Natranaerobius thermophilus JW/NM-WN-LF: one gene and its partner. The protein of the gene in region 1 interacts with the protein of each later gene in a pairwise test. Links are inferred from orthologs where the notes say so. Each region holds a gene or a part of one and is shown on either strand. Other genes may lie near its edges. The genes, in order: rho and hfq.

The links.
Region 2: the proteins of rho (region 1) and hfq interact in binary tests that used the Escherichia coli proteins (3 or more experiments, as listed by UniProt). The link is inferred for Natranaerobius thermophilus JW/NM-WN-LF from one-to-one orthologs.

Annotation. Positions count from the first base shown.
Region 1 is NC_010718.1:3,105,212-3,108,456, forward strand. The notes cover bases 24-2,931. They hold rho (transcription termination factor Rho), read right to left. Parts: upstream 2,146-2,931; coding sequence 901-2,145; downstream 24-900. Other genes in these bases: NTHER_RS14495 (DUF1385 domain-containing protein), read right to left, coding at 24-540; rpmE (50S ribosomal protein L31), read right to left, coding at 601-801; glpX (class II fructose-bisphosphatase), read right to left, coding at 2,513-2,931. In the rest of the region: more of NTHER_RS14495, read right to left, coding at 1-23; more of glpX, read right to left, coding at 2,932-3,245. UniProt on the Escherichia coli protein: Facilitates transcription termination by a mechanism that involves Rho binding to the nascent RNA, activation of Rho's RNA-dependent ATPase activity, and release of the mRNA from the DNA template.
Region 2 is NC_010718.1:1,572,277-1,575,484, reverse strand. Bases 338-3,208 are described here. They hold hfq (RNA chaperone Hfq), read right to left. Parts: upstream 1,965-3,208; coding sequence 1,710-1,964; downstream 338-1,709. Other genes in these bases: mutL (DNA mismatch repair endonuclease MutL), read right to left, coding at 3,084-3,208; miaA (tRNA (adenosine(37)-N6)-dimethylallyltransferase MiaA), read right to left, coding at 2,030-3,028; NTHER_RS07595 (CPBP family intramembrane glutamic endopeptidase), read right to left, coding at 338-508. In the rest of the region: more of NTHER_RS07595, read right to left, coding at 1-337. UniProt on the Escherichia coli protein: RNA chaperone that binds small regulatory RNA (sRNAs) and mRNAs to facilitate mRNA translational regulation in response to envelope stress, environmental stress and changes in metabolite concentrations.

The DNA of each region.
Region 1 (3,245 bases):
TATGGTTAATTGCTCTCCCGCTTCATAACAATGAATAGCTTTATGCTCGGCACCATGATATTGAAAAACTCTTTGAATATCTTTCATCCGGGAAATCAACAGGACATATCCCAGGAAAATGCTAATTCTGATTAGACCTTCACCAAGGTTTATTAGAAGAGGTGTTTCAATAGGGCCCTTAACTATTCCCATAATGAAAGTAGGTAGCAAAAAAAACAAGCTGACACCAAACAGTAAAGATACAAATACTGTCAGAAAAAGTTGGAAATCAGTAAGTTCCTCTTCCTCTTCTTCCAAAACTTGGTTAGCAGAATAAGTTAGGGTTTTAACACCCAATACAAGAGATTCAAAAAATGCCACCATACCACGTAATATCGGTAATTTAAATAGGGAAAACCGCTCTCCTAAAGATACTATGGGTTGACATTTTATTGAAATGTTGTCTTCTGCCTGTCGAACTGCTATGGAGAGTTTTCCCTTAGATCGCATCATAACACCTTCGATGACAGCCTGGCCACCAATGTGTTCTTTTTGATTCATATAACAACCTCCTACAAAAAGAGCAGAGCTATTACGCCCTGCTTCTCACGAATCCTTGTTTTATTCAAGGCCATATTTTCTCTTAAATTTCTCAACTCTTCCACCGCTATCTACTAACTTTTGCTTCCCTGTAAAGAAAGGATGGCAACTGGAACAAATTTCAACTTTTAGCTCTTCTTTAGTAGACCCGGTTTCAAAAGAGTTACCACAGGCGCAAACCACTTTGGCCTTTTTGTATTCTGGATGAATTTCTCTTTTCATTATATTTCACCTCGCTCATATAAATTCAAGTTAGAATATTATTTTCAAATTCGCAACCATTATCATAACACAAGTCCCTTCTAAGAGCAACAGCCCATTTTACATATGATGAAGATTCTTTAAAAATTCATCATTGTTTGAAGTTCGTTTTAATTTTTCTCCTACAGTTTCTAAGAATTCTTCTGGACTAGCATCCATCATAGCTCGCCTGAGAGTCCAAATTAACTCTAAATGTTTTTTATCTTGTAACAGCTCTTCCCTTCTGGTACCAGAACGTGAAATATCAATAGCTGGAAATATTCTTCTATTAGCCAGTTTTCTACTCAAGTGAAGCTCCATATTACCAGTACCTTTGAATTCCTCATAAATTACGTCATCCATACGACTTCCAGTATCAACTAGGGCAGTAGAAAGTATTGTTAAACTGCCTCCCTCTTCTATATTTCTGGCAGCTCCAAAGAATTTCTTTGGTTTGTGTAGAGCTGAAGGGTCAATACCTCCAGATAAAGTTCTGCCACTGGGGGGAATTACCAAGTTATAAGCTCGAGCCAGACGTGTCATAGAATCCAACAAGACTACAACGTCCTTTTGGTTTTCCACCATGCGCTCAGCCCGTTTCATAACTAGTTCAGCAAGTTTGACATGATTTTCAGGATAATTATCAAAGGTAGAACTGACCACTTGAGCATCAACAGACCTTTCTATATCAGTAACTTCTTCTGGACGCTCGTCAATTAATAAAATTATAATCTCAGTTTCTGGATGGTTTTCAGCTATACAATTGGCTAGCTGCTTAAGCAACACAGTTTTACCTGCTTTAGGAGGACTAACTATCATCCCTCGCTGTCCGCGCCCTATTGGTGAGAATAAATCAATCATGCGAGGTGCTAACATATCTTGCCTAATTTCTAATCGAAAAGGGGCATCTGGGTGAATCGGGGTAAGGATAGAAAAATCTTTTCTTGTTTTTGATTCTTCAGGGGGACGTGAATTCACAGCTTCTACATGCAACAAAGCCATATATTTTTCATTATCCTTGGGTGGACGCACTTTACCAGAAACCAGATCGCCAGTTTTTAATCCAAATCTCTTGATTTGAGATGCCGAAATATAAATATCATTACTACCAGGAGTATAGCCGTCCGGTCTTAAAAAACCATATCCGTCGGGCATAATTTCTAAAACACCTTCAGAAAAATTATAACCATCTTTTTCAGTATAGCTTTCAATTAATTTAAAAATTAAATCACTTTTTTTTAATCTAGTATAGTTTTTCACGCCATATTTTTTGGCAATTTCATGTAGTTCAGATACTGTTTTTTGTTCTAAATCTTTAATATCCAATTTTTATTACCTCCTTAAAAACTACCCCAACCTAATTACGAATATTACCTTGTAACATCTTTTAACAAGGTAAAATCAATTAAAACATAAAATTTTAAATTGATGTATAGATTGACATAATAGGGAAACTATTGGGTAAGAAATTATTCTTCAGAATGGGGATAAACAACAAACCTCACTTAACGAGTATAAATTATTTATTTAAAATAAACTAAATGTAACAGGCGCCTATTTAAAATAGGTTAAGTGGGGATTGGAAGGTTAAACAACCATTGCTTGTAGCGTGGCAAGCGTGCAAGCTCAAAATGCTAGACAACATTAAGATTTTCCTGGTTGCCATAGTAAAGCAACCAGGAAGTTTTTGACACTACTCTTCATAATAGTAAGAGGGTTTTTTATCCAATCTGTGAATGGCATCAATAAATCTAACTGTACCAGTTTTTGCTCTCATAACCAAACTATGAGAGCGTGCTTTCTTTCCAGCTTCATATCTGATGCCTCTTAATAAGTCTCCATCTGTAATTCCAGTAACTGCAAACATAGCATCATCTCCACTGACTAGGTCCTCCATTTGCAGTAATCTAGAGGGGTCATTGATCCCCATATCTTTAAGCCTATCTTCTTGTTCTCCATTTTTAGGCTTCAAGCGTGCTTGCATTTCGCCTTCTAGACATTTTAATGCAGTAGCTGCAATTACACCTTCAGGAGCACCCCCAACACCGAATAAAACATCTACTCCAGTATCAGGTATAGCAGTAGCTATGGCTGCTGAAACGTCACCATCGCTGATTAATTTGATTCTAGCTCCTGCCCTTTTAATTTCATGGATAATATCTTCATGTCTTGGTCTATCCAATACGATGGCTACTAAATCAGAAACATCCTTTCCCTTAGCCTTGGCAATAGCTGATAAATTTTCCTCTACTGGAGCGTCCAGATCAATACACCCTTTAGCTTCCTTACCTACAGCTATTTTTTCCATATAAATATCAGGGGCATACAATAATCCATCTTTTGGTGCTACAGCTACTACAGAAAGGGCATTGGGAAGACCCTTGGCCACTAAGTTAGTGCCTTCTACCGGATCAACGGCTATATCA
Region 2 (3,208 bases), 1.5 Mb from region 1 along the record:
GTAAGTGCCAAATTGCCCAGAAAAATCCGATAATCAAACTAGCTAGAATAATAGGAACTCGCCTCTGCAGTCCTTCTAAGGCATAAGCTCTCCAACCTATTTCTTCCATTCCACCAATAATTACTCCAATTAAAATAAACATCATGGAGCCAATATCAAAAAAGCCTTGTTGGTCATACAGGAAATTATTTAACAAAATAGATGTAACCCTTAATGCTAATACCAAAATAATTACATATAAATACCATTTAAATTCTAATGTGGCAGGATTTAAAACTCGACGAATAAATTGGAAAGGAGTCTCATCAAGTTCTGTATCCCAATAACCAAGTTTAATTAATATTAATGGTAAAAATAAAGGCCCAAGCCCACCTGTCAGAGATAAAAGAACAGTAGGAAATTGCAAATAACTTTGACCAGTCAAAAACGTCAAACCTAAAAATGTCCAGGTCCAAATAACAGTGCCAATAAGAAAAAACCACGGAGAGGGTTTATTTTTTTCCAACATCTATTAGCCTCCTTGTACAATAGAGTTAGTTTCGCGACATGCTATTTTCATAGTCAAGTAAATTCACTGATCTTTGATAATTTTATACTTGACTACTCATAGCACGTCTTTCTTCTGAGCAACTATAACCTTTTAGAGGGTTTGTCCAACTAAATAAAAAACTCGAATCTCTAATTAGAGAATTCGAGTCTTATATTTCGAGATTTATACTGCTATACAATCAATTTTTAATATTGTTTTAACTTATTACAAATTCTCCGTTTTTATAAATGAGTTCACCATCAGCATAAATTTCACCCTGGGATTTCATATCACATAACATATCCCAGTGTATACTTGAATGGTTTTTACCACCACTTTCAGGAAAAGCACTACCTACAGATAGATGAACGGTACCCCCTATTTTTTCATCGAATAACATATTCTTTGTAAATTTTAATCCTATAATTTGTGCCTATGGCTATTTCCCCTACATATCGGACACCTTCATCGGTATTTAAAAACGCAGTAAGTAAGTCTTGACCTTTAATAGCTTTGGCATTAACAACTTTCCCATTTTGAAACTCCAATCGAATATCCTCAATTTCTTTGCCTTCATAGATACCAGGAAAAGTAAATCTAATATGGCCTTCTACGGAATCTTCAATAGGAGCAGTAAAAATTCACCATCGGGGAAATTTTCTTTCCCGGAACAGTTAATCCACTTGCGCCCCTTGATATTCATAGACAAATTGGTATCTTGGGATATAATTTGTAATTCAGATTTACTTTCTTAATAATCAATAATCTCCTGCTGCTTATCATCTATTTCTTGCCAGTGGAAAATTGGATCCTCTTTGTCTAATAGACCTGCTTGAAACACAATTTGTTAATTCGAGGATCATACATTAGCACTCCTTCTATAAGAGATGTTATTACATCAAATTACTTAATAGGGTTATATTCTAACTGTTAAGTATTGCTTTCCGCAAATTACAAATCCTTTGAGGGATAGTAGAATTAAACCAATAAACAAGAAGTGAATCAACAATCAACTTTAATTTAACAGCACTTTTAAATACAGGTGTCTTTAACTAATTATTTGTTTACATAAAATTCTGTCAAATCACGAGTAAATAAATTCATAATAACTAAAATTAAAAATACATTATGATTTCAAGTTGATTCCAAGTCATTTTTAAATAATTACAATACACGTCAATTACTGTTCTTGATCATTTTTATCGGATTGATCGGAGAAGAGATTGAGAGTTTTACCTGGGATTATGGTACTAACTGCATGCTTATAAATCATCTGTTGTTCACCATTAACCTCCATCAATAGTGTGAAATTATCGAAACTTTTAATTAGGCCGCGAATTTTATAGCCATTGACCAAAAAAATAGTTACTGTAATTTTGTTCTTCCTCACCTGGTTTAAAACATTATCCTGTAAATTAATTGTGTTTTTTGACAAGCTATCGCCTCCAATATAATTTATATATTATATAATTTTTATTACCTAATATCTATATTTCTATGTTATTCCAAATATTCCTTCAAGATCATATCAATAATCTTGTCACAAATTTCACTTTTATCAGTTTCAGTAATATCTAACCATTTTATATTGGGATCCCTTCGAAACCAGGAAAGCTGTCTTTTTGCAAACCTTTTAGTGTTTTTCTTTAACTTTTGAACTGCAGTTTCTAAATCATAATCACCCATTAAATACCCTGCTATCTCTTTATATCCCAAACCTTGCATAGAAGTGAGCTGTAAGTGATAACCGTTTTCTAATAAGTACTTTACTTCCTCCACTAAACCTTGATCAATCATTTGATCTACACGTGTTTCTATTTTGTTATATAATTTGTTTCTATCCATTGTTATGCCAAATATTAATAAATTATAAGGAGAGTCGTATCTTCTCTTTTGTCTTTGGCTGATAGGTTCACCAGTGTAATAATAAACTTCTAATGCGCGAATGATTCTCCTTTGATCATTGGGATGAATTCTATCAGCAGCATCGGGGTCTACTTTTTCTAGTTTCCGGTACAACTGTTCTAAACCATCTTGTTCTGCTTTTTGCTGTAACTCTTGACGATATTTCGTTGATTTAGGAAGCTCATTCATTGAAAAGTCATAAATAAGCGCATCTACATATAAGCCCGTACCTCCTACTAAAAGGGGCAGCTCTTTGTTTTGATAAAGTTGATTCAGAATTGATTTAGCATGTTTTTGATATCTTCCTACACTAAATTCTTCGTCTGGTTCCACATTATCAACTAGATAATGTGGTATCTTGGTTCTAATTTCTTGGGAAGGTTTGGCTGTTCCGATATCCATTTTTTTATATACTTGCATAGAGTCAGCCGAAATTATTCCAGTAGACACAGGTAATCTTTCGGCTACTTTTATAGAAATATCCGTCTTTCCAACAGCTGTAGGGCCTACAATTGCTATAAGAGGTTTTGTTTTTAATATATTTTCACTCAACTTTTGTTGTTCACGGTGTTGATTGTCATATGTGTTCATCATAAATTTTTTCACCCCAATAACTAGCAAAATTTTTTATAGCATTCTGCTAAGTTTATTAAACTCGGTAAAACAGTTTTTCTACATCTGTTCTGGTTAAGTTTATAATTGTAGGCCGTCCATGAGGACAGGTAAAAGGCGTAGGTGTTTCCACAAGGGACTTTAACAAAGATTTTAATTCTT